Linked DNA regions of Puniceibacterium sp. IMCC21224. The protein of the gene in region 1 interacts with the protein of each later gene in a pairwise test. Links are inferred from orthologs where the notes say so. Each region holds a gene or a part of one and is shown on either strand. Other genes may lie near its edges. The genes, in order: IMCC21224_RS04510 and rplL.

Evidence for each region.
Region 2: the proteins of IMCC21224_RS04510 (region 1) and rplL interact in binary tests that used the Escherichia coli proteins (3 or more experiments, as listed by UniProt). The link is inferred for Puniceibacterium sp. IMCC21224 from one-to-one orthologs.

The regions. Positions count from the first base shown.
Region 1 is NZ_LDPY01000001.1:971,642-983,538, forward strand. The notes cover bases 3,429-6,423. They hold IMCC21224_RS04510 (DNA topoisomerase IV subunit A), read right to left. Parts: upstream 6,087-6,423; coding sequence 3,771-6,086; downstream 3,429-3,770. Other genes in these bases: IMCC21224_RS04505 (DUF898 domain-containing protein), read right to left, coding at 3,429-3,790; IMCC21224_RS04515 (SH3 domain-containing protein), read left to right, coding at 6,254-6,423. In the rest of the region: IMCC21224_RS04490 (electron transfer flavoprotein subunit alpha/FixB family protein), read right to left, coding at 1-472; IMCC21224_RS04495 (electron transfer flavoprotein subunit beta/FixA family protein), read right to left, coding at 472-1,230; IMCC21224_RS04500 (M48 family metallopeptidase), read right to left, coding at 1,464-2,594; more of IMCC21224_RS04505, read right to left, coding at 2,591-3,428; more of IMCC21224_RS04515, read left to right, coding at 6,424-6,889; IMCC21224_RS04520 (SDR family NAD(P)-dependent oxidoreductase), read left to right, coding at 6,976-7,800; IMCC21224_RS04525 (twin transmembrane helix small protein), read left to right, coding at 7,871-8,074; IMCC21224_RS04530 (cob(I)yrinic acid a,c-diamide adenosyltransferase), read left to right, coding at 8,079-8,651; IMCC21224_RS04535 (hypothetical protein), read left to right, coding at 8,884-9,588; tuf (elongation factor Tu), read left to right, coding at 9,784-10,959; IMCC21224_RS04545 (hypothetical protein), read right to left, coding at 11,607-11,831. UniProt on the Escherichia coli protein: Topoisomerase IV is essential for chromosome segregation; it is the principal protein responsible for decatenating newly replicated chromosomes. It relaxes supercoiled DNA.
Region 2 is NZ_LDPY01000001.1:3,203,463-3,215,169, reverse strand. The notes cover bases 8,903-11,707. They hold rplL (50S ribosomal protein L7/L12), read left to right. Parts: upstream 8,903-10,018; coding sequence 10,019-10,396; downstream 10,397-11,707. Other genes in these bases: rpoB (DNA-directed RNA polymerase subunit beta), read left to right, coding at 10,656-11,707; rplJ (50S ribosomal protein L10), read left to right, coding at 9,432-9,947; rplA (50S ribosomal protein L1), read left to right, coding at 8,903-9,174. Outside these bases: IMCC21224_RS14900 (adenosylcobalamin-dependent ribonucleoside-diphosphate reductase), read right to left, coding at 1-2,340; IMCC21224_RS14895 (DUF1489 family protein), read left to right, coding at 2,466-2,897; yghU (glutathione-dependent disulfide-bond oxidoreductase), read left to right, coding at 3,063-3,926; choV (choline ABC transporter ATP-binding protein), read right to left, coding at 3,991-5,004; choW (choline ABC transporter permease subunit), read right to left, coding at 5,001-5,834; IMCC21224_RS26565 (hypothetical protein), read right to left, coding at 6,065-6,661; preprotein translocase subunit SecE, read left to right, coding at 6,963-7,160; transcription termination/antitermination protein NusG, read left to right, coding at 7,362-7,898; rplK (50S ribosomal protein L11), read left to right, coding at 8,025-8,474; more of rplA, read left to right, coding at 8,476-8,902. UniProt on the Escherichia coli protein: The binding site for several of the GTPase factors involved in protein synthesis (IF-2, EF-Tu, EF-G and RF3). Is thus essential for accurate translation.

The DNA.
Region 1 (11,897 bases):
CAGCCGCGGCAGCCTCAAAGGTTGATGTCCGGAAGGTGATGACCTTTTTCGCATCGCCAGAGCGCACGGTCTGCATGGCGTTGCCTGCATAAATCGGACGCACAAAGGTATCCGCATCCACTACTGACGTGACATCCGTCAGCACCATCACATCCAGCAGGGCCGCGACGCGGGGCAGGATGTTCTTAGCATCGGTGGTGGCGGGCGCAACAATGTGACTGTAATCTGCGGCAAGCGAAGTGATCAGCGCCGCCACAGGCTCCGCCAGGCGGTGTCCATACAGCGCATCCTCGGCCACCAGTACCTTGGCAACGCCGTCAATGGTCGCGGCCTCTTTCGCAGCATCCGCCGCAGCGGCACCGCAGCACAGCACGGTCACATCCCCCAACGACTGCGACGCGGTCACAGCCTTGGCGGTGGCATCCATCGCCAGCGCGCCGTCGTTGATTTCGGCAATCAGAAGTACAGCCATCAGACAGCCCCCGCTTCCTTGAGTTTCGCCACAAGCTCGTCCACCGAGCCAACCTTGATTCCGGCGGCACGTTCCGACGGCTCGCCGGTTGTGACAACGGTCAGGCGGGGCGTGACATCGACGCCGTAATCGCCAGGGGTCTTTTCATCCAAAGGTTTCTTCTTTGCCTTCATGATGTTGGGCAGCGACGCATACCGCGGTTCGTTCAGGCGCAGGTCAGTTGAAATGATCGTGGGCATCTTGACCTTGAGGGTCTGCAACCCGCCGTCGACTTCGCGCGTGACCACGGCATGATCGCCGTCGACGTCGATGTCATTGGCATACATCGCCTGCGACCAGCCCAGCAGGGCCGACAGCATCTGACCGGTGGCGCCCAGATCGTTATCAATCGCCTGCTTGCCGCACAGGACAAGGCCCGGCTCTTCTTCCTTGACGATGGCGGCCAGAACCTTGGCCACGGCCAGCGGTTCAATATCGGTATGCACGTCATCGGCCGCGACCACCAGAATGGCGCGGTCAGCACCCATGGCCAGCGCGGTGCGCAGCGTTTCCTGCGCCTGCTTGACGCCAATGGACACGGCGATGACCTCGGTGGCCTTACCGGCTTCGCGCAGGCGGATGGCCTCTTCGACGGCGATCTCGTCGAACGGGTTCATCGACATCTTGACGTTGGCCAGATCGACGCCGGAACCGTCCGCTTTGACGCGAACTTTCACGTTGTAGTCGATCACGCGTTTGACAGGCACAAGAACCTTCATCTGCAGTGGTCTCCATTTGCTTGGCGCGCAAACTTGCGCGACGGTGGGGATTATGAATGGCGTGATAACGCTTTGAGCCAGAGGGAAACAGCGCAAAAGCGTCTTGTTAGCGCCAACCTACGCCGCGTTTCGTCGCATCCGGTGCCCGGTGCCTGCCTCGCCGCCGAAACGTGCTCTGGGAAAACCCCTTCTTCTCTTCCTAAATACGCAAATCCGCAGTCGCAACGGGCGGATCAGTCGCAAATAGCGCGCAACGTCTGCCAATGTTGCGGACTCAGCAGGGTCGCCGCTTCGAACCCCTCGGGTGTCGCCCTGCGGGCAGCGGCAATACGATCACCCAGATCAGGGTGGCTCAGAAAATGCGCGATCAGGCCGCTTGTCCCGCCTCCCATTGCTCGAAACCGCTCGAACATCTGCGCCAGTGCGTCGGGCGGCAGGGCGGCGTCACGCAGCATCTGATGCGCAAAAAGATCGGCCGCTGCCTCGGCCTCCTGGCTATAGCTGGCCTGAATCAGCCGTTCTGCCAGGAACAGAACGACCGCGCCGCCGGCAAAATCGCCAAAGAGCAACCCAAGAACCCCGATTGACCCGGCAGAGCGCAGGGCATGCCGGGTCGGATCGCGGCTGACCACATGGCCAATTTCGTGCGCCAGAACGGCGGCAACCTCTTCGGGCGACTCCGCGCTTTGGATCAGCCCGTCGAACAGCACGACATAGCCACCGGGCAGGGCGAAGGCGTTGACCATGTCGTGGCCCAGAACATGAACCGACAACGGCTGTCCGGGATCCTGCGCGGCGGTCAGGCGGCTACGGATCTTGTTCAGCGCGGCAAGGCCGGGGGCAGAGTCGCACACCGGGACCGGCGACAAACCACTTTCATCCAGTGCATCGCGGATCTGGTTGAGGGTGACTTCGCCCAGGGCCCGTTCGCCCGCAGGCGGCACAAAAGCAGCGAGCCGGTCCGCCAGCAGCGGCACCAGCACCAGGACAATCAGCGCAACCGAAGCAATTGCGGCACCAGCCCAGACCAGCAACCGCCCGCGCCGCGTGACCGGAGCGCGACGCCGCAACCGGGGAAGGCGCGGCGCAAGGCTTCGGTCGGGCAGGATCAGCCGTTGCAGCGGATCATCACGCAAACGCAGCACAAAAAGGTCACCACCAGCCTGATCGGGGACTTCGCGGATGTCGCGCAGAGGCCAGTCGATGTCGACCCCACTGACCAGCGTGGCACGGTCCTCGTCTATGGCGAGCGTGACTTCGCGCGGTTCGGGGCGCGTCCCGTCCAGAAACAGCGCCTGCGAGTGGAACCGGGCGGGGCTGCCGCCGACGCGGATCACGGTGTCGGGAGGAGCCATCCTGCTCATATTGAGGCCCCCACATCCAGCGCCTCGGCAAAGCCTTCGGCCTGCTGCACCTCGTCTCTTGGGCGCTGGCGGATCGCGGACAGGGCGTCGGGATTGGTGACGCTTAGCCCGTTTGCGTAGTGGCGCATCACCGGCAAGGTGACAAACGTATGAGCCAGAGCGGACCATAGCAGAAATATCGTGAAATAGAGCGCGGCACTGACGCCGAGAATCAGCGCACGCGGTACATTTTCCAGAAAATCCAATGCTCCGCCCAAATCCATTTCGACCAGCATTTCGGCTGCCTGCAAAGCCAGCATCAGCGGCGCAAGGATTAGGGCGGGCAGGGCGACAGCCAGCAGTACCATCAGATAGCCCAGCACATAGATCATCAGAATTCGCCAGGGATTGGCCCGCAGCGTCAGGCCGACACCGTCAAGGCGCTTGGTCCCGGTCAGCAGTCGCAGGGTCTCGACTCGGTAATGCACCACCCCGTACAGCGCGATCAGTGCGGAAAGGACCGCCAAAATGCCGCCCATTCCGGCATTTTTGGTCAGAAATGCGGCACCCGCCCCGGCCCCGAAGAGCAGCGCCAGAAAGAGCGGTTTCGTTGCGGGATACAGCATCTGCCATCGTCCGCCCTGTTCCATCCGCGCCGTACCAAAGGATGTGCGTTCTGTCTTGTAGCGCTCCAATGCAAAGGTCATGCGCGGCCAGAGCAGCCCGAGGCTGAGGATGGTGATGGCCCAGTGCATCAGCGCCCGGCCAACATAGCCGCATGCTCCGGAGTCGAGACCGAACCGCAACCCGCGCCACCGGGTGCGGGCCAGAACGTAACGCCGCGACCGGTACTGCGCGTAAAACCACAGCGGGATCACCCCGACAAAGCTGAGCAGATAGGCAACGCCATTGCCCTGAAACAGCGAAAAGCTGATGAACATCAGCGCCAGATTCACGATGCCGATATAAAAGGCAAGGATGACAACGGCGACAAAGAAACCCAACAGCTTTTCCACCGGATCGCCGACATATTCCAATGGCAGCCCGCCGGGGCGGATTGCCGACCAGTACCAACGCCGCAGCCGGGTCTTCATCCAGAAGCGGTAGAATCCCAGCGTCAGCACAGTCAGAAACCCGGTGCGCAGCGCCAGCCCGAACACCGCAGCGCGACGCCCGACCCAGTCAGTAGTCAGCGTGTCAGTTGAATCGGTTGTCACGGGGGAAGCCACGCGGTGCCATGCGACCGGAGGTGGCACGCTTGGCGATCCATTCGGCAAGATTGCTTTCGGTTCGGGTGCGTCCGGCAGGGTCGCGCCACGAGAGGCCCGCCTCCAGGGTGAAGGTGGTTGCATCTGACAGGCCCCCGTCCTTGTACTTTTGCAGCCGCACGCCCTTGCCCCGGCCCATTTCCGGCAGCTCTTCCAGACTAAAGACCAGCACCTTGCGGTTGTCGCCGACCACGGCCACGGCGTTGCCGGTGACGGGTTTGCAGATCTTGGCGCGCACGTCGTCGCGCACGTTCAGAACCTGCCGTCCGCTGCGGGTCTGGGCGACAACGTCGGCCTCGGGCACGACAAAGCCATCGCCGGCAGATGAGGCGACCAGCAGTTTGCGGTCTGGATCATGGATGAACAGATCGACAATCTCGGCCTCGTTCGGCAGATCGACGATCAGGCGCAGCGGTTCACCCATGCCGCGCCCGCCGGGCAGATTCGCCGCCGACAGGGTATAGAACCGCCCATTAGCGCCAAAAGCCAGCAGACGGTCGGTGGTTTCGGCGTGGAAGACAAAGCGCGGTCCATCGCCATCCTTGAACTTCAGCTCGCGGGTCAGGTCGATATGGCCAGTCATGGCACGGATCCAGCCCATCTGGCTGCAAACCACGGTGATCGGTTCGCGGTCAATCATCGCCTCAAGCGGAACATCGGGCGTATCCGTCGCATCGGCAAAGCTGGTGCGGCGTTTGCCACCGTCGGCATCCTTGCCGAACCGTTTGCGGGTGGCGCGCAGTTCGTCGGCGATGGTGGACCATTGCAGGTCATCACTGTCGAGAAGATCCTCGAGTCCCGCACGTTCTGCCATCAGCTTGTCACGCTCGGCCACCAGCTCCATCTCTTCGAGACGGCGCAAGCTGCGCAGGCGCATGTTCAGGATCGCTTCGGCCTGCACATCCGTGAGGCCCAGCCCTTCGTCACCCGATATCGGAGGCGGAGAGACATAGTCGGATTCGTCGGTGGCGCGCTTGCGTTTGGTGCCCCAGTCCTCGCGCATCAGCGCGGCCTTTGGCTCGTCGTCGTAGCGGATGATGTCGATCACCCGGTCAAGGTTGAGGAAGGCGACGATCAGCCCCTCAAGCACCTCAAGCCGGTGGTCGATCTTTTCCATCCGGTGTTTGGACCGGCGGACCAGCACGTCGCGGCGGAAGTCGAGAAAGGCGCGCAGCACCTCTTTCATTGAGCAGACCTTGGGCGTGACCCCATCAATCAGCACGTTCATGTTGAGCGAGAACCGGATCTCAAGATCCGAGTTGCGGAACAGCATGCCCATCAGCATGTCGGGTTCGACATTCTTGGAGCGCGGTTCCAGAATCAATCGCACATCTTCGGTGCTTTCGTCCCGCACATCGGCGAGGATCGGCACCTTTTTGATGTGGATCAGCTCGGCGAGGCGTTCGATCAGCTTGGATTTTTGCACCTGATACGGGATTTCGGTCACGACGACCTGCCACTGGCCGCGGCCCAGATCCTCGACCTCCCAACGGCAGCGCAGGCGGAACGATCCGCGCCCGGTGCTGTAGGCCGTCGCGATGCTGTCGCGCGGTTCGACCAGCACACCGCCGGTCGGAAAGTCGGGGCCGGGGACATATTGCAGCAATGTGTCGTCTGCGGCGTTCGGGGTCTTGATCAGATGCAGGCAGGCCCCGATCAATTCGGCGATGTTGTGCGGCGGGATGTTGGTCGCCATGCCAACGGCAATACCGCTTGCACCATTGGCCAAAAGGTTAGGGTAGGACGCAGGCAGCACCACAGGTTCTGCGAGGCGGCCATCGTAGTTGGGGCGAAAATCGACGGCATTCTCGTCCAACCCGTCAAGCAGCGCCTCGGACATCACGGTCATCCGCGCTTCTGTGTAGCGCGAGGCGGCGGGGTTATCGCCGTCGATGTTGCCAAAGTTGCCCTGACCGTCGACCAGCGGGTAGCGAATGGTGAAATCCTGCGCCAGACGCGCCATGGCATCATAGATCGCCACGTCGCCATGCGGGTGGAAATCGCCCATGGTGTCGCCGCTGATCTTGGCGGACTTCAAAAAGCCGCCTGTCGCGCTCAGACGCAGCCGCCGCATGGCGTAAAGAATGCGCCGATGCACCGGTTTTAACCCATCTCGAGCGTCAGGCAACGCACGGTGCATGATCGTGCTTAACGCATAGGTCAGATAGCGGTCGCCGATGGCGCGGCGCAGTGGCTCGGCCACGTCGCGTGGGTTCATGTTGGGGTCATCGACTGTATCGCTCATAGATGAGGTGATATCCGGCCCCACCGCACCCGTAAAGCGACAGCGGGGAAGATTCTGGATTTTCCCTTGGTGGCGTGTTGGGGAATCGGTTAATTTGAACGAACCCCCGGATCGAGTCTGCTGCCCGAGGGGATTTTTGTCGTAGTGTGACCGGGGGGTACGCGAATATGACGCGCTTTATTCTGCTGAGCTTTGGTTTTCTCGCCTGGGCGTTTTACGAAATGAGCGGCGGCGGCGATTTTCGCGCCGGGTCGGTGACGCTCAGCTCGCCTCTGGCGCAGTCAGAGGCGGCGCAGACGCCTGACGTGGTGGCACGTGCGGACACAAGTGCCGCAGAGCTGACCGGAGTGGCGCGTGCGGCGTTGGCGCCAGACCCATCGTCGAATCTGGGTGTGACCTTGACTGCGGTTGCGCCCGTGACGTCTGTGCCGCAGGTCGATACTGATGCCGGGGTCGCGTCACTGCCGCAGCAACAGGACAAGGCGGCCATCGCCGAAGCTTTGACTCTGGCGCTGGAAAGTCAGGAACCTGCAACCGAGGAAGCTGCGGAAACACTGCAGGTTGTCGAAGACCTACAGCCGAGCATCTATGACACCTCCGGCGATCTGCGCGAGGTTGCGGGCAACCGGGTCAATCTGCGCAACGGACCTGGCACCGACTATGGCGTCGTCACGCGGCTGGGCCGGGGGGATGCGGTTGTGGTGCTCGAAGAGCCGGGTAATGGCTGGCTCAAGCTTCAGGTTGTGGACAGTGCCAGCGTCGGTTGGATGGCGGATTTTCTGGTCACAGCATCGGTTAACTGACGGTCCCGTCGCGCCGCCGTTGCGGGACGGGTTGCACCTGAGCCGCAGCACAGGCATGACGATTCGAGCAATCGCCGGGGGCCGTCATGCAAAAATCCATCCTTATCACGGGCTGTTCTTCGGGCATTGGGCTTGATGCGGCGCGCACATTGGCGCAGCGCGGCTGGCGGGTGTTTGCCTCCTGCCGGTCGCAACTGGATTGTGATCGACTGCGGGCCGAGGGTTTCGCCAGCCCGCGCATTGATTACGAGGACAGCGCCAGCATCGCGTCCGGCCTGGCCGAGGTGCTTGAGGCGACGGGCGGCACATTGGATGCACTGTTCAATAACGGCGCCTATGCGATTCCCGGCCCGCTTGAAGATGTCCCAACAGCTGCCCTGCGCACCATTTTCGAAGCCAATCTGATCGGCTGGCACGACCTGACCAATCAGGTGATTCCGGTGATGCGGCGGCAGGGACACGGACGCATTATCAACAACTCGTCGGTTCTGGGGCTTGTCGGAATGAAGTGGCGCGGCGCCTATGTGGCGACAAAGTTTGCGCTTGAGGGGCTGTCAGATGTCTTGCGGATGGAAATGGTCGAAACCGGAATACATGTCATCCTGATCGAACCCGGCCCAATCGAGACGGATTTCCGCAAGAACGCGATTTTTCAGTTTGAAAAGTGGATCGACTGGGAAAACTCGGCCCGCGTCGCGCAGTATCGCACCTCACTGAAAGACCAACTCTATCAGGGCAGCGCAAAGGGGCCGCAATGGCCGGCCTCAGCAGTGACGGTAAAAGTTATTCACGCACTCGAGGCGCGACGCCCCCACGTGCGCTATTATGTAACGGCGCCGACCTATGCGATGGGGGTGCTGCGCCGGTTGTTGCCGGGTCGGATGCTGGACTGGGTCTTGGCACGCGGCTGAATACCACATTCGCTTTTGCCCCCGACGGGGCTAAATGACAGCACAAGACGAAATGAACGGGTAAGGCACAATGCGGGACGATCCTCTTTTCATCGTGATGGCGCTGGCGATGCTGGTTGTGGTCATTATTCTCATGACCGGCATCGGCGGTTTTGCCAAAGGTGGCGAGTTCAATCGCAAATATGGCAACAAGCTGATGCGCGCCCGGATTGTGGCGCAGTTCGTGGCAGTGATTCTGATCCTGCTGTTTGTCTGGTTGCGAGGGGGGAGCTGACCACATGGTGGTGCTGAACAAGATTTACACGCGGACCGGGGACGCGGGGGAAACTGCGCTGGGAAATGGCGTGCGGGTGGCCAAACATTCGATGCGGGTGACAGCCTATGGCACCACGGACGAGTTGAATGCGGTGGTCGGCATCGCCCGGCTGCATTGCCCGCCCGAGTTGGATGCGCAACTGGCGCTGGTGCAAAATGACCTGTTCGATTTGGGTGCGGATTTGTGCCGCCCCGAGATGGAAAAGGACGCCGAGGCCGAATACCCGGTGCTGCGCATGGTCGCGCCACAGGTCGACCGGCTTGAGCGCGAGATTGATGCGATGAACGCGCGGCTTAAGCCATTGCGCAGTTTCATTCTTCCGGGCGGGTCAGCTGCATCGGCCCATCTGCACCAATGCCGGACAGTGGCGCGGCGGGCCGAGCGGTTGGTGGTCGAACTGGCCACGGTCGAAGCGGTCAATCCGATCGCCGTCAAATACCTGAACCGACTGAGCGACTGGTTTTTTGTTGCGGCACGCATCACCAACGATGACGGCAGCGCGGATGTCTTGTGGGTTCCAGGGGCGAACCGCTAACAGTGGCAGGGCGGCCAGTGGACGGCCCTGCCCCCGAAAGCGTCGGCAGGCGCAGGCCCGCAGGGCTGGTGCAATCGCGACTTGGTTCGCCGTGCCCGATTTCACGCTGCGGACGTTCCGCACTCCATGGCTACATTGGCCCGAAGTTGAGCCAGCCCCCAACCGCTCCGTCGCATTGCAACAAACCTGCGGCTGCGGTATCCCGTGCAGGGTTTGGCGAAGGAATGCACAGATGCGGCACGTATTGATCAGTCTTGCGGTGGGGCTTTTTCTGGCCGGCTGTGCGGATGGCGCGCGTGAGTTGCAAAAACCGGTAGAGCCGCTGGGCAACTTCAAACTGGGGCATGCGATTGTCGTCGCGCCCAACATCGTTCAGGGGCCCGCGTCGCGCGATGCCACGGCTGACGAATGGATCGCAGGCGTTGATGCTGCGCTTGAGGAACGGTTCCGCCGCTACGATGGCGAGAGTTTTTACCACCTCGGCGTTAGTGTCGAGGGCTATGTTTTGGCGCTGCCAGGTGTGCCGTTGGTGTTCAACCCAAAGTCGGTGTTGATCGTCAAGGTTACAGTGTTCGATGACGCCACGCAGAAAAAGCTCAATGAAGAGCCTGAACAGATCACCGTGCTCGAAGCGATTTCGCCCGAGACGATGGTCGGGTCGGGCGTGACCCAGTCCAAGGCGCGCCAGATGGAGCTGCTGTCGGCCAATGCCGCGCTCAAGATCGAGACGTGGATGCGCAAGATGCAAAAGGAAAAGGGCTGGTTTGGCGGGCCCGAAGCTGATCGCGTCGATACAGAGCCAGATGACGCCGAGACGACTGAATTGGACCCAAGGGTGCAGCCGGCAGCTACGCCCGAGGCGCCCGCTAACGCGCCGGAAAATACGCCCGAGGGGTTCGACGTCATTGTGGCCGGTCCGGTCCCGGCGACCCGCTGAACCCTGGCCGCGCGCCTGCGGTTCGAGTTTGTGGGCGCGCCTTTGGATGAGCCGCAACCGCCGCCTTGGTTTGGGTGCTGTGCGTGGCGATCCAGCGGATCAGATCCCTTGATTTTTCCTGTGTGAACCAATACATCGCCCGCGATGAGAAACGGGTGCGTAGGCATCCCCCAACGCAAAGGGCGCCTGGACAAAATGGCAAAGGCAAAGTTTGAACGTAACAAGCCGCACTGCAACATCGGCACGATTGGTCACGTTGACCACGGCAAGACGACGCTGACGGCGGCGATCACCAAGTATTTCGGCGAATTCCGCGCCTATGACCAGATTGACGGGGCGCCCGAAGAAAAGGCCCGCGGCATCACGATCTCGACCGCGCATGTGGAGTACGAGACCGAGAACCGCCACTACGCCCACGTCGACTGCCCCGGCCACGCCGACTACGTCAAGAACATGATCACCGGTGCGGCGCAGATGGACGGTGCGATCCTGGTTGTGAACGCTGCCGACGGCCCGATGCCCCAAACGCGCGAGCATATCCTGCTTGGTCGTCAGGTCGGTATCCCGTCGATGGTTGTGTTCATGAACAAGGTCGATCAGGTCGACGACGAAGAGCTGCTTGAGCTGGTCGAGATGGAAATCCGCGAACTGCTGTCGATGTACGACTACCCGGGCGACGATATTCCGATCATCGCAGGCTCGGCTCTGGCCGCGATGGAAGGCCGTGATCCCGAAATCGGCGAGAACAAGATCCGCGAACTGATGGCCGCTGTGGACGAGTATATTCCCCAGCCCGCACGCGCCGTCGACCAGCCGTTCCTGATGCCGATCGAGGATGTATTCTCGATCTCGGGTCGTGGTACGGTTGTGACCGGTCGTGTTGAGCGTGGCGTGATCAACGTTGGCGACAGCATTGAAATCGTTGGTATTCGTGACACCAAGACCACGACCTGCACCGGTGTGGAAATGTTCCGCAAGCTGCTGGATCGCGGTGAGGCAGGCGACAACGTCGGCGTGCTGCTGCGCGGTATCGACCGTGAAGGTGTTGAGCGTGGCCAGGTGCTGTGCAAGCCCAAGTCGGTGAACCCGCACACCAAGTTCGAAGCCGAGGCGTATATCCTGACCAAGGAAGAGGGTGGCCGTCACACGCCGTTCTTTGCGAACTACCGCCCGCAGTTCTACTTCCGCACGACGGACGTGACCGGTACGGTTGTACTGCCCGAAGGCACCGAAATGGTGATGCCGGGTGACAACCTGAAGTTCAACGTCGAACTGATCGCGCCGATCGCGATGGAAGAAAAGCTGCGCTTCGCGATCCGCGAAGGTGGCCGTACCGTCGGTTCAGGCGTCGTCGCCAAAATCATCGAGTAAGCTACGCAAAAGCGCGCGGATGCTCGAAACATAATTTTCAGGCCGCCCTTCGGGGCGGCCTTTTCTGTTTATCAGACAATTCGTTGGATACGGGATACGTGTTTCTACACCGTCCTTGGGATTGTGTGCAGCGGTGTGGTTTAGCTTCTGATGCTTGTGGTCAACATCTATGGTCCTGGGGGTTTCGTTGTTGCCACCAACGTGAACCAGCGCGCTCCGCTAGCGGGAGAGGTGACACCGGGCAAGAGCGCAGCACCTGGCACGGCGCGGCCAATCCAACTGTTGGCAGGTCCGCGGAACCTTCGCGACCGCTCACCTAGGTGGTAGGGCGTATTCAATAGAATTGATCGTTGTGCATCATAGGCTCTCAATCCGCCCGTTGCACTTTGGCACGCGTGCCATGTCCGAACCTGTGCGAAAGGCGCCGCATGGTCGCCAGCCGACGGGTCAGGTGCGGGGATCGTCACAACAGACTCCCGGCGATGCGGCATACTTTGCCGTGACCAGATTCGCGCTGATTACCTATTGTGAAGGGATCCGAAAAACCAAAGGCTGCCCATTCCTGGGCAGCCTTTGCAGATCTGTTACGCGCTGCTCAGAGCTGCGCGTAACAGGGGTCTGTACAGTTTCCGTATCCGGTCACGCCCTTATTTCAGGATGGACTGGATCAGGGCGCGCTTTTCGCTGTTGCTGTCGCTCGAATAAGCGATGTTGAGCAGGCTGGAAACTTCTGCGTTCGACAGAGCCGAAACTTCGATGCTCGGTGCATAGCGCGAAAGGATGATCTGGTTGGCATCCACAGTCGAAGCTGCCGATGCGGCACCGGTCAGAGCGGCGAGGGAAAGTGCGGAGAGTGCGATGATACGTTTCATTGTCGTGTTCCTATTTGATGAGGGCCAGTGCGGCCCGTTGTTGATTGCGTCGGTGTGTCCCTCCGA
Region 2 (11,707 bases), 2.2 Mb from region 1 along the record:
GCCTTCGAGGAAACCGGTGAAAATCAGGTGTTCTTCGATCACGCCGCCGATGGCGGCGAGGATAGAGGGGATGTATTTACCTTTGACCCAGGCGCCGCCGCGTGGGTCAAACACGGCCTTCAGTTCCTCGACCACAAAGGTCACGTCGCCGCCGCGTCGGAACACCGCCGAGATCATGCGGGTCAGGGCCACGGTCCAGGCGAAATGCTCCATGTTCTTGGAGTTGATGAACACCTCGAACGGGCGACGGCGGCCGCCGACAATGATGTCGTTGATGGTCAGATAGATCGCGTGTTCGCTGTCGGGCCATTTGAGCTTGTAGGTGTTGCCCTCAAGCTGCTGGGGGCGGTCTAGCGGTTCTGTCATGTAGACCACATCACCATGAGGCTGCTGTGGTTCGGAATCGGAGGTGGTGACGACTTCGGGTGCATTCGTTTGAGGCATCAGTTCAGTCACTGGTATGCCCAGAACCTTTGCGATTTTATCAGCGTTTTCTAACGACGGGGATTTCCCATCCCTCAGCATTTGCTGTAGAAAATTCTGGCCAAGCCCCGCCTCAGTGGAAATTGTTCTCAAGCTCATGTTCTTTGTTCTGGAAAGTGCTTTTATGTGAGAAGCAAAGTCTCCGCGTCCTTGAACCTTCTCCTCCGACACCGACAGAACTGACCCGGTCACATCATTCGGCCGGTAAGTCGTGCAGCCCTTACATCCCGAATCCCAAGCCTCTAGATAAACCTCTTTGAAATCTTCAAAGGAAATATCCTCGGGGCAGTTGATCGTTTTGGAAATTGACGAATCCACCCATTTCTGCGCCGCCGCCTGCATCCGCACGTGGTCCAGGGGCGCAAGCGTCTGGGCGTTCACGAAATAGTCGGGCAAGGGCGCGTCGCCGAACCGGTCGCGCCACATCTGCACTGCGTAGTCGACGACCTCTTCTTCGGTTCTTGTGCCATCCTTTTGCAGTACCTTGCGGGTGTAGGCATAGGCAAACACCGGCTCGATCCCCGAAGACACGTTGCCGGCAAACAGTGAGATCGTCCCGGTGGGCGCAATCGACGTGAGCAGGGCGTTGCGAATACCATGTTCGCGGATGGCCGCGCGCACTCCGTCATCCATGCCGCGCATGGTTCCGCTTGAGAGATAGGCGTCGGCGTCAAACAGTGGAAACGCGCCTTTCTCCTTTGCCAAATCCACCGACGCCAGATATGCGGCGCGGGCGATCGCATGCAGCCATTGCTCGGTTTGACGCGCCGCCTCTTCAGAGCCATAGCGCAGACCGACCATGAGCAGGGCGTCGGCCAGCCCAGTGACCCCTAAACCGATTCGACGTTTGTTGCGGGCCTCTTCGGCCTGCTGCGGCAGCGGAAACTTCGACGCATCGACGACATTGTCCATCATCCGCACGGCGGTGGCGACCAGCTCGCTTAGCGCGGCCTCGTCCAGTCCGGCGGCATCGCCAAACGGGTCCGTAACCAGACGGGCCATGTTGATCGACCCCAAAAGACAGGCGCCGTAGGGGGGCAGGGGCTGTTCGCCGCAGGGGTTGGTGGCGGCGATGGTTTCGACATAGCTCAGATTGTTGGCCTGATTGATCCGGTCGATAAAGATTACGCCGGGTTCGGCGTAGTCATAGGTTGCCTTCATAATCCGGTTCCATAGGTCGCGGGCCTGAACGGTTTGGTAGACGGTGCCGCCGAACACAAGATCCCAGGGGCCGTTCGCCTTAACCGCATCCATGAAGGGATCGGTGATCAGCACCGACAGGTTAAACATGCGCAAGCGGGCCGAGTCCGCCTTGGCAGCGATAAAGCCTTCGATATCGGGGTGATCGCAACGCATGGTCGCCATCATCGCGCCGCGGCGGCTGCCGGCGGACATGATGGTGCGGCACATCGCGTCCCACACATCCATAAAGCTGAGCGGGCCCGAGGCATCCGCCGCCACGCCCTTGACCCCTGCACCCTTGGGTCGGATCGTGCTGAAATCATAGCCAATGCCGCCGCCCTGCTGCATGGTCAGCGCCGCCTCGCGCAGCATTTCGAAAATGCCCCCCATACTGTCGGGGACCGTGCCCATGACAAAGCAGTTGAACAGCGTCACGGCCCGCCCGGTGCCGGCACCGGCGATGATTCGCCCGGCGGGGAGGTATTTGAAATCCTCCAGCGCGGCGTAAAATTTCTCTTCCCAGACCGCGGGCGCGTCCTCGACCTCGGCCAGAGACCGAGCAATACGCCGCCAGGTGCCTTCGATTGTGGCGTCTATCGGTGTACCGTTGGTTTCTTTCAGACGGTACTTCATGTCCCAGATCTGTTCGGCGATGGGGGCTGCAAAGCGGGTCATGTGGCGATTCCCTTGGATTCGGCGTGCAATAGGATTATCTGCGAGATAGCATACCAGCGCTTGGAGAACAGGGTGAACTACATACCATATGTTCTGCCGCTGGGGAAGGTTTGGGGGATATCACTGTGGATAAAATCACGCACATCCTGAAGCTCAGCGTCGGCACCGAGTCGGTTGAGGATCTCGCCGCTTGGCAGGCATCGGGCCGAGCGCAGACAGCGGACGGTTTGCCGCGCCATGTCACCCGAATGAGGCCGCGCCGCGAGGCCGACGTGCTGAACGGCGGTTCGATCTACTGGGTGATCAAGGGGCTGGTGCAATGTCGCCAGCGTATCCTGCGGCTGGATGAGCATGACAGCGCCGACGGCATACGGCGCTGTGCCATCGTCCTGGACCCGGAATTGATCCGCACCACCCCCGCCACGCGGCGCCCGTTTCAGGGCTGGCGCTATCTCGCCCCTGGCGACGCGCCTGTGGACCTGTCCGGCGCCCGGGCGCATGAGGACGCGCTGCCGCCTGAACTTGCTGGGGCGCTGGCCGAGATTGGCGTGCTCTGAACGCCGCAGCAACAGCGAATGGGGCGAAGTTCTTGCCCACCGGACAGAGCTTGTGCCGTGATACAGGTATCGAATCCGAGGTCGCGTCTGGCATTTTCTGCTCGCCTGCATATCTTGTGTCGGGACATCTCTCTTTCGATGCAGAAATCAAAGGACGCCTCTGCCATGACCGATACCTATACCCCGCCCAAAGTCTGGACTTGGGACGCCGCGAGCGGTGGCCAGTTTGCCAGCATCAATCGTCCTATTTCCGGTCCGACCCAGGATCGGGAACTGCCAGTGGGCGAACACCCGTTCCAGCTCTACTCACTGGCGACGCCCAATGGGGTCAAGGTCACCGTGATGTTCGAAGAGCTTCTGGCCGCAGGACACAGAGATGCCGAATACGATGCATGGTTGATCAAGATCGGCGATGGGGATCAGTTCGGCAGCGGCTTTGTCAGCGTGAATCCGAATTCCAAGATTCCAGCGTTGATGGATCACAGTGGCGATACCCCGGTGCGGATTTTTGAATCCGGTGCTATTCTGCTGCATCTTGCGGAAAAGTTCGGCGCCTTTCTGGGGGCCCCTTCGGCGCGGCCCGAAATGCTAAGCTGGCTGTTCTGGCAGATGGGGTCCGCGCCCTATCTGGGGGGCGGTTTCGGCCATTTCTACGCCTACGCCCCGGAAAAGTGGGAATATCCGATCAACCGCTTCGCGATGGAGACCAAGCGTCAGCTAGATGTTCTGGATAAGCGGCTGGCCGAAACGCCCTATCTTGCGGGCCCCGACTATACCATCGCCGATATGGCAATCTGGTCGTGGTATGGGCAGCTTGTTCTGGGGCGGCTTTACTCTGCGGCCGAATTCCTTGACGTGGAAAGCTATGCGAATGTGTTGCGGTGGGCGACCGAGATCGACGCCCGTCCCGCCGTACAGCGTGGGCGTATGGTGAATCGCGCTTTTGGTGAGCCGGAAACCCAGCTGCGCGAGCGCCATGACGCTTCGGATTTTGACACCAAAACGCAGGACAAGATCGCGGCTGAATAGTCCGCAACACTCGAAGTATACCCCAAGAATTTTCGTACGAAAATTCTTGGGGTCAGCCGCTAGCCTATGCGCTCAACCGGGCAACGATAGAGTCGGCACTGACACTGCCAATCACCGTGCCTAGTTGTTCAACAGCCAGCCAAGGTCGCCCCGCAAGCTGGGCCATGACATCCCGCACCGGCATCTCGGCATTCACCGTAGGTAGACCCGCAGGTTTTGCAGGCAGCATCACGTCGCGTGCGGTCAGTACTCCGAGCGGATTCATGTTTGCGACAAAATCGGCAACGTAGTCTGAGGCTGGAGCTGAAAAAATCTCGCGTGGGGTGCCGCATTGCACGATGCGTCCACCCTGCATGATTGCGATCCGGCCACCCAGTTTAAAGGCTTCGTCGAGATCGTGGCTGACGAAGATGATCGTGCGTTTCAAATCGCGTTGCAGGTCTAGCAATTCATCCTGAAGGCGCGATCGGATCAGCGGGTCGAGCGCTGAGAATGGTTCGTCCATCAGTAGGATCGGCGCCTGAGTGGCAAAGGCCCGCGCCAGGCCCACGCGCTGTTGCATGCCGCCGGACAGTTCCGCCACTTTGGCGTTCGCCCGTTCGGATAGTCCCACGAGGCTAAGTTGTTCTGAAACCTTCTGCGCCCGTTCCGCTGTGGGGACGCCGGCCAGCTCAAGGCCAAACCCGACATTTTCGGCAACCGTGCGCCAGGGCAGCAGACCAAACTGCTGGAACACCATGGCCACACGGCTCTGGCGGATGCGGCGCAGGGCGTTGGCGTTGCATTTGGTAACGTCGACCATCATGCCGCCGTCATTCACCCTCACCGCACCGCGTGCCACCGGGTTCAGCCCGTTGACGGCCCGCAGCAGCGTCGATTTACCCGATCCTGAGAGCCCCATTAGAACCAGGATCTCACCTTCCTCCACATCAAGCGAACAATTGTGCACGCCCAGGATCTGGTCGGTCGCCTGCTGCACTTCGGACCGGCTTTGTCCTCGGTCCATCAGTGGCAGCGCCGCCTCGGGTTTCGGGCCAAAGACGATCGAGACTTTGTCGAATGAAACTGCCTTGTTCATTTGTCACCCACCCGCAGCATCCGATCCAGCATGATGGCAACCACCACAATGACAAAACCGCTTTCGAATCCGAGGCCAGTGTCGACGCGGTTCAGCGCCCGCACCACCGGGACGCCCAGCCCGTCGGCACCTACAAGTGCTGCGATCACCACCATCGACAGCGACAGCATGATTGTTTGGTTCAACCCCGCCATGATTTGCGGCAGGGCATAAGGCAATTCGATTTTCCAAAGGGTTTGGCTGGGTTTCGCGCCAAAGGACTCGGCTGCTTCCAGCAGCTCTGTAGGGGTGCTGGAAATCCCGAGATGGGTCAGCCGGATCGGCGCAGGCACCACAAAGATCACCGTGGCGATCAGCCCTGGCACCATACCGATGCCAAAGAACACGATCGCCGGGATGAGGTATACAAAGGTTGGCAGCGTCTGCATCAGGTCCAGCACTGGACGCATCGCGGCATATAATCTGGGCCGATGCGCCACAGCGATACCAATGGGAACACCCACGCCCATGCAGACAACACAGGCTGACAAGACGAGGGTCAGGCTTTCGGTTGTTTCTTCCCAATAGCCCTGATTGACGATGAAGAGGAACCCGAGGCCCACGAAAAGCGGAATTTTCCAGCCTCGCTGCAAGGCCCATGTTCCAGCCACAAAGGCGGCGATCACCAACAGCGTCGGCGGCGTCTGCAGCACCCAGAGCACTGCGTCGATCATCGCCTCAAGGCCCAGTGCCAAACCATCAAAAAACCAGCCACCATTCTGTTGTAGCCAGCCAAAGACGGCCTCGGCCACATCCCCCACCGGGATTTTGTAGTCGGTCAGCCAGTTCATTTCAGCAATGCCCCCTTGGGTTTTCGCGCAGCATGGCGTGTCGCGCGCGGGATGCAAGAGGTCTGGGCGCTTCATCGACGGTGATAGGAAGCGTTCCGCAACGGAATTTTCCCATTCGTGCGCTGGGGGCGGGGAAAGACGGTAAAAGTCCTTGCGGCACAGAGAAAGGGGGACCATCCAAAGATGGTCCCCCTTTGTTGTTTAGGCATTCACTTAGGCCGATAATTGAATCAGCTTTTCGCAATCGTCTCCAGCTGGGAGCGGACTTCGTTGGTACCCGTACCGCTGTTCACCGCCGCCAGGGCCGATTTCAACTGGGCTTCGGACAGCGCGCTCACATCCAGATCGGGCATGAAGTGCTTGAGGGCAGCAACCTGACCGGCGGTGGCTGAATTGCCTTCGCCGATGGCCTCGTCCGTGCCGATGATAATCGCAGAGACAGTGCCGCCCATATCGGCATTTGCCTCACCGCTGTTGATCACTGCCAGAGCGGGCTGTGCCTGAGCGCGCGACACCATGGTCAGATCAACGCCGGGGGTATACGGCTGAAGTATCGCGATTTCTTCGGCACTTAGCATCGAGGAAGATGAGTGCGAAGCCTTGAATTCAGCTCCCTCTACAACGCTGCGCAGTGTGGCGATGTCTTCGCTGGTCATGTCGCTGCTGTTGATGATGTTCATGGCGCTCGCAACCTGAGTATCGGTGAGCGTCGACGCGTCAACATCGGGCAGGTATCTTTCGATCTGGACGATCTCGCCTTCGGTCGCGGCCATAGCGCCACCGGCCATGCTGAGGGTAAGGGCGGTTGCAATCATAAAGCGTTTCATAATGGTACTCCTTTATCGTTTTCGCCCGGCGCTCTCATCGTCATGCGCCGTGGTATGAAAGGACAACCAGCAAATACGAATTTCGTTCCCGTCGAATTCCGAGTTCACAAACGGTTGATAATATTAGGGAAAGACAAATCAAACAAAAGGAATCGCATGAACGCATTTAGTTGGCGTCCGGTTCCATGTCGCGACGCAGTGTTGCTATCACGATCCCGCTACAGGCGGGCGGGTGTGTGCGCACTTGAAACCGGAACCGCAACCCCGTATGTCAGCGGCCAACCTAACAGAGAAGATATCCATGGCCCGCACAAACCCGCTCCAGTTCGTTCAGCAAGTCCGGTCGGAAGTGGCCAAGGTCGTCTGGCCGTCGCGTCGCGAGGTGTTGCTGACCACTGTCATGGTATTTGTCATGGCGTCGCTTACGGCGGTATTTTTTGCGCTGGTTGACATCGTGATCCGCAGTGGCGTGCAGGAGATGCTGACGTTTTTCGGCTGAGACGTGCCCAAACGTTGGGAAAAGCTGCCCGGCACACTTGAACTCGGGCGGCGCGACGGGTAGTCAACGGCAACTTTCCGCATACGGGCGTGCAATGATTCGTTTTGCACGCCGATTTTCGTTTCGGAGAACGACCCCACAGGTCGGAAGTCTAAAAAGACGCGGGGTATGGCCCGGCGCAGGAATAAGGGTTGAGGCCAGATGGCGAAGCGGTGGTATTCGGTGAGCGTGCTCTCGAATTTCGAGAAGAAGATCGCCGAACAGATCCGGACGGCGGTTGCCGAACAGGAGCTTGAGGATCAGATCGAAGAGGTTCTGGTGCCGACCGAAGAGGTGATCGAGATCCGCCGCGGCAAGAAGGTCACGACCGAGCGCCGGTTCATGCCGGGCTATGTATTGGTCAAGATGGAAATGTCCGACCGGGGCTACCACCTGATCAACTCGATCAACCGCGTAACCGGGTTTTTGGGTCCGCAGGGGCGTCCGATGCCGATGCGCGACGCCGAGGTCAGCGCGATCCTGCACAATGTGCAGGAAGGCGAGGATAGCCCGCGTACGCTAATACATTTTGAGATCGGTGAGCGGGTCAAGGTCAACGATGGTCCGTTCGAAGATTTCGACGGCATGGTTGAGGGTGTGGACGAAGACACCCAGCGCCTGCGGGTCGCGGTGTCGATCTTTGGTCGGGAAACTCCGGTCGAGCTGGAATTCACTCAGGTCACCAAGCAGGGGGCCTGAGGGTAGGGCGCCTTTGGGCGCCGCAAGCGTGGGAGGTGTTGGCATCGCGATGTCCGAACCGCACCACGGCAACGACAAGGCCCGATTGACGCGTCAGGGGGCCGTTGGACATAAAGGAGTAGCCAGATGGCAAAGAAGCTTGCTGGCAAGATGAAACTGCAGATCAAGGCCGGGCAGGCCAACCCGAGCCCGCCCGTGGGTCCGGCGCTGGGTCAGCGCGGCATCAATATCATGGAGTTCTGCAAGGCGTTCAACGCCAAGACGCAGGAAATGGAGCCTGGCGCGCCGTGCCCGACTGTGATCACGTATTATCAGGACAAGTCCTTTACGATGGAAATCAAGACGCCGCCCGCGTCTTATTACCTCAAGAAGGCAGCCGGCATGAAACCAGTGGGCAAACGCAATCGTCCTAAGGGTTCGCCTCTTCCGGGCCGTGAGACTGTCGCATCGGTGACTGTCTCGCAGGTACGTGAAATTGCCGAAGCAAAGATGAAGGACCTGAGCGCGAACGACGTTGAGGCCGCCATGCAGATCATTCTGGGCTCCGCAAAGTCCATGGGCATCGAGGTTAAGTAAGATGGCTAAACTTGGAAAACGCACCCGCGCGGCCCGTGAGGCCTTTGCCGGCAAAGAGGATATCACGATTGCCGAGGCCGTCGCCCTGATCAAGGGCAATGCCAATGCAAAGTTCGATGAAACCGTCGAGATCGCCATGAACCTTGGTGTTGACCCGCGTCACGCTGACCAGATGGTTCGCGGTGTCGTTGGTCTGCCAAATGGCACGGGCAAGACGGTTCGCGTCGCTGTCTTTGCACGTGGCGCCAAGGCCGAGGAAGCCACGGCGGCTGGTGCTGATATCGTTGGTGCCGAAGACCTGATGGAAGCCATTCAGGGCGGCAAGATCGACTTTGATCGTTGCATCGCGACGCCTGACATGATGCCGATCGTCGGTCGTCTGGGCAAAGTTCTGGGCCCGCGTAACCTGATGCCGAACCCCAAAGTCGGTACTGTGACCATGGACGTCAAGGAGGCCATCACGGCAGCCAAGGGCGGTCAGGTTCAGTTCAAGGCTGAAAAGGCCGGTGTTGTGCATGCAGGCGTTGGCAAGGTTTCGTTCGACGAGGCCAAGCTGGTGGAAAACATCCGCGCCTTCGTTTCGGCCGTGACCAAGGCAAAGCCGGCCGGTGCCAAGGGGACGTACCTCAAGCGCATCGCGCTGAGCTCGACCATGGGCCCGGGTATCACTGTAGACGTGGCCGAAGCAAACGTCGAATAACAGATTGGCTCCGGGGCGCGAGCCTCGGGGCGAATGCGGGGCCAGAATATCGGCCTCGTTCTGTCCGAGACGGAGGGTTCCGGGGATATATCCGGAATAATTCCTTCCTGAGATGGGAAACGAGACAAGATTTCCGACAGGTCTTTGACCTTCGGGCGATCACGGCCTCGGGACCCTGACTACGGACCCGTAACGGGTGCGGTCTGACCGCACCCTGACATGAGCCGGGGGGAGACCCCCAAATTTGGAGTAAAACTGTGGATAGAGCCCAGAAAGAGAAATTGGTCGAGGAACTCGGCCAGATCTTCGAAAGCTCTGGCGTCGTGGTGGTAGCACATTACGAAGGTCTCACGGTTGCAGAGATGCAGGATCTCCGGGGGCGCGCACGCGCTGCCGAAGCATCCGTACGCGTCGCCAAGAACAGGCTCGCCAAGATCGCCCTTGAGGGAAAGCCCTGCGCAAGCATTGCTGACTTCCTGACGGGCATGACCGTTCTGACCTATTCCGAGGACCCCGTGGCAGCAGCCAAGGTGGCCGAGGACTTCGCCAAAGATAACAAGAAGTTTGAAATTCTTGGCGGCGCAATGGGTGAGAATGCTCTGGACCGGGCCGGTGTGGAATCCGTGTCGAAGATGCCGTCGCGCGAGGAGCTTATTGCTTCGATCGTTGGCTGCATCGGCGCACCCGCATCGAACATTGCCGGGGCCATTGGCGCACCTGCTTCGAATATCGCATCCATCTTGTCCACAATCGAGGACAAGGCGGCTGCGTAAGCAACCTATGGGATCATCGTGGGGTTGTAATCCCGACGTTGGAACACATTTAGATACGGAAAGAAGTCACAATGGCTGATCTGAAAGCACTTGCTGAGCAAATCGTGAACCTCACGCTGCTGGAAGCACAAGAACTGAAAACTATCCTGAAAGACGAGTACGGCATCGAGCCCGCCGCTGGCGGCGCAGTGATGATGGCAGGCCCGGCAGATGCCGGCGGTGCCGCTGCTGAAGAGCAGACCGAATTCGACGTCATCCTGAAATCGGCCGGCGCCTCCAAGATCAACGTGATCAAGGAAGTCCGCGCAATCACCGGTCTGGGCCTCAAAGAAGCCAAAGACCTGGTTGAAGCGGGCGGCAAAGCCGTCAAAGAGCAGGTTTCGAAAGCCGAAGCCGACGAGATCAAGGGCAAGCTGGAAGCAGCTGGCGCCGAAGTCGAGCTCAAGTAATCGGTTCCGGGTGCGCCCGGAATACTGAAAAAACAGGCTGGATCCGGAGATTGCCGGGTCCAGCCGAGCCTGTCTCAGAGAGGCCCTTATCAGCCATATCGGCGCAAAGGGCTTTTCTAAGGCGAGGTTCAAGGATCGGGAGGCGTCCGGTGGGACGGGCGCCATGAATGGATCGAAACTCTGCCGTCTCTGATGGGTGTGCCGCTGTGGCCCGACAGCGCCGCGCGTCCGTTGAGAAACTGAAAAGGTGACACCTGACATGGCGCAAAGCTTTCTTGGCCAGAAACGTCTTCGCAAGTATTTCGGCAAAATCCGCGAAGTTCTGGAAATGCCGAATCTGATCGAAGTTCAGAAATCGTCCTATGATCTTTTCCTGAAATCCGGCGACCAGCCGCAGCCGCTTGACGGCGAAGGCATCAAAGGCGTGTTCCAGTCGGTCTTTCCGATCAAAGATTTCAACGAAACATCGATCCTGGAATTTGTCAGCTACGAGCTGGAAAAGCCGAAATATGATGTTGAGGAATGTCAGCAGCGCGACATGACCTATGCTGCACCGCTGAAAGTGACGCTGCGTCTTATCGTGTTTGATATCGACGAAGATACCGGCGCGAAATCGGTCAAGGACATCAAAGAACAGGACGTCTACATGGGCGATATGCCCCTGATGACACCCAACGGCACCTTTGTTGTCAACGGCACCGAGCGGGTTATCGTCAGCCAGATGCACCGTTCCCCCGGTGTGTTCTTTGACCATGACAAGGGCAAGACGCATTCCTCGGGCAAGCTGCTGTTCGCCTGCCGCATCATTCCCTATCGCGGCTCCTGGCTCGACTTTGAATTCGATGCCAAGGATAATGTTTATGCCCGGATCGACCGCCGCCGCAAACTGCCGGTGACCACTCTGCTCTATGCCCTTGGTATGGATCAGGAGGCGATCATGGACGCCTATTTCAACACAGTCACCTTCACAGCGGCGCAGGGCCAGCGCGGCTGGATCACCAAATTCTTCCCCGAGCGTGTGCGCGGAACCCGGCCCACCTTTGATCTGGTTGATGCCGAGTCCGGTGAGATTCTGGCCGAAGCTGGCAAGAAGATCACGCCGCGTGCCGTCAAGCAGATGATTGACGACGACAAGGTCAAGGATTTGCTCGTACCGTTCGAAAATGTCGTGGGCCGCTTTGTGTCCAAGGACATCATCAACGAAGATACCGGCGCGATTTATGTCGAAGCCGGGGACGAGCTGACTTGGACCGTCGACAAGGATGGTGCGGTCACTGGCGGGACACTCAAGGATCTTGTGGATGCCGGTGT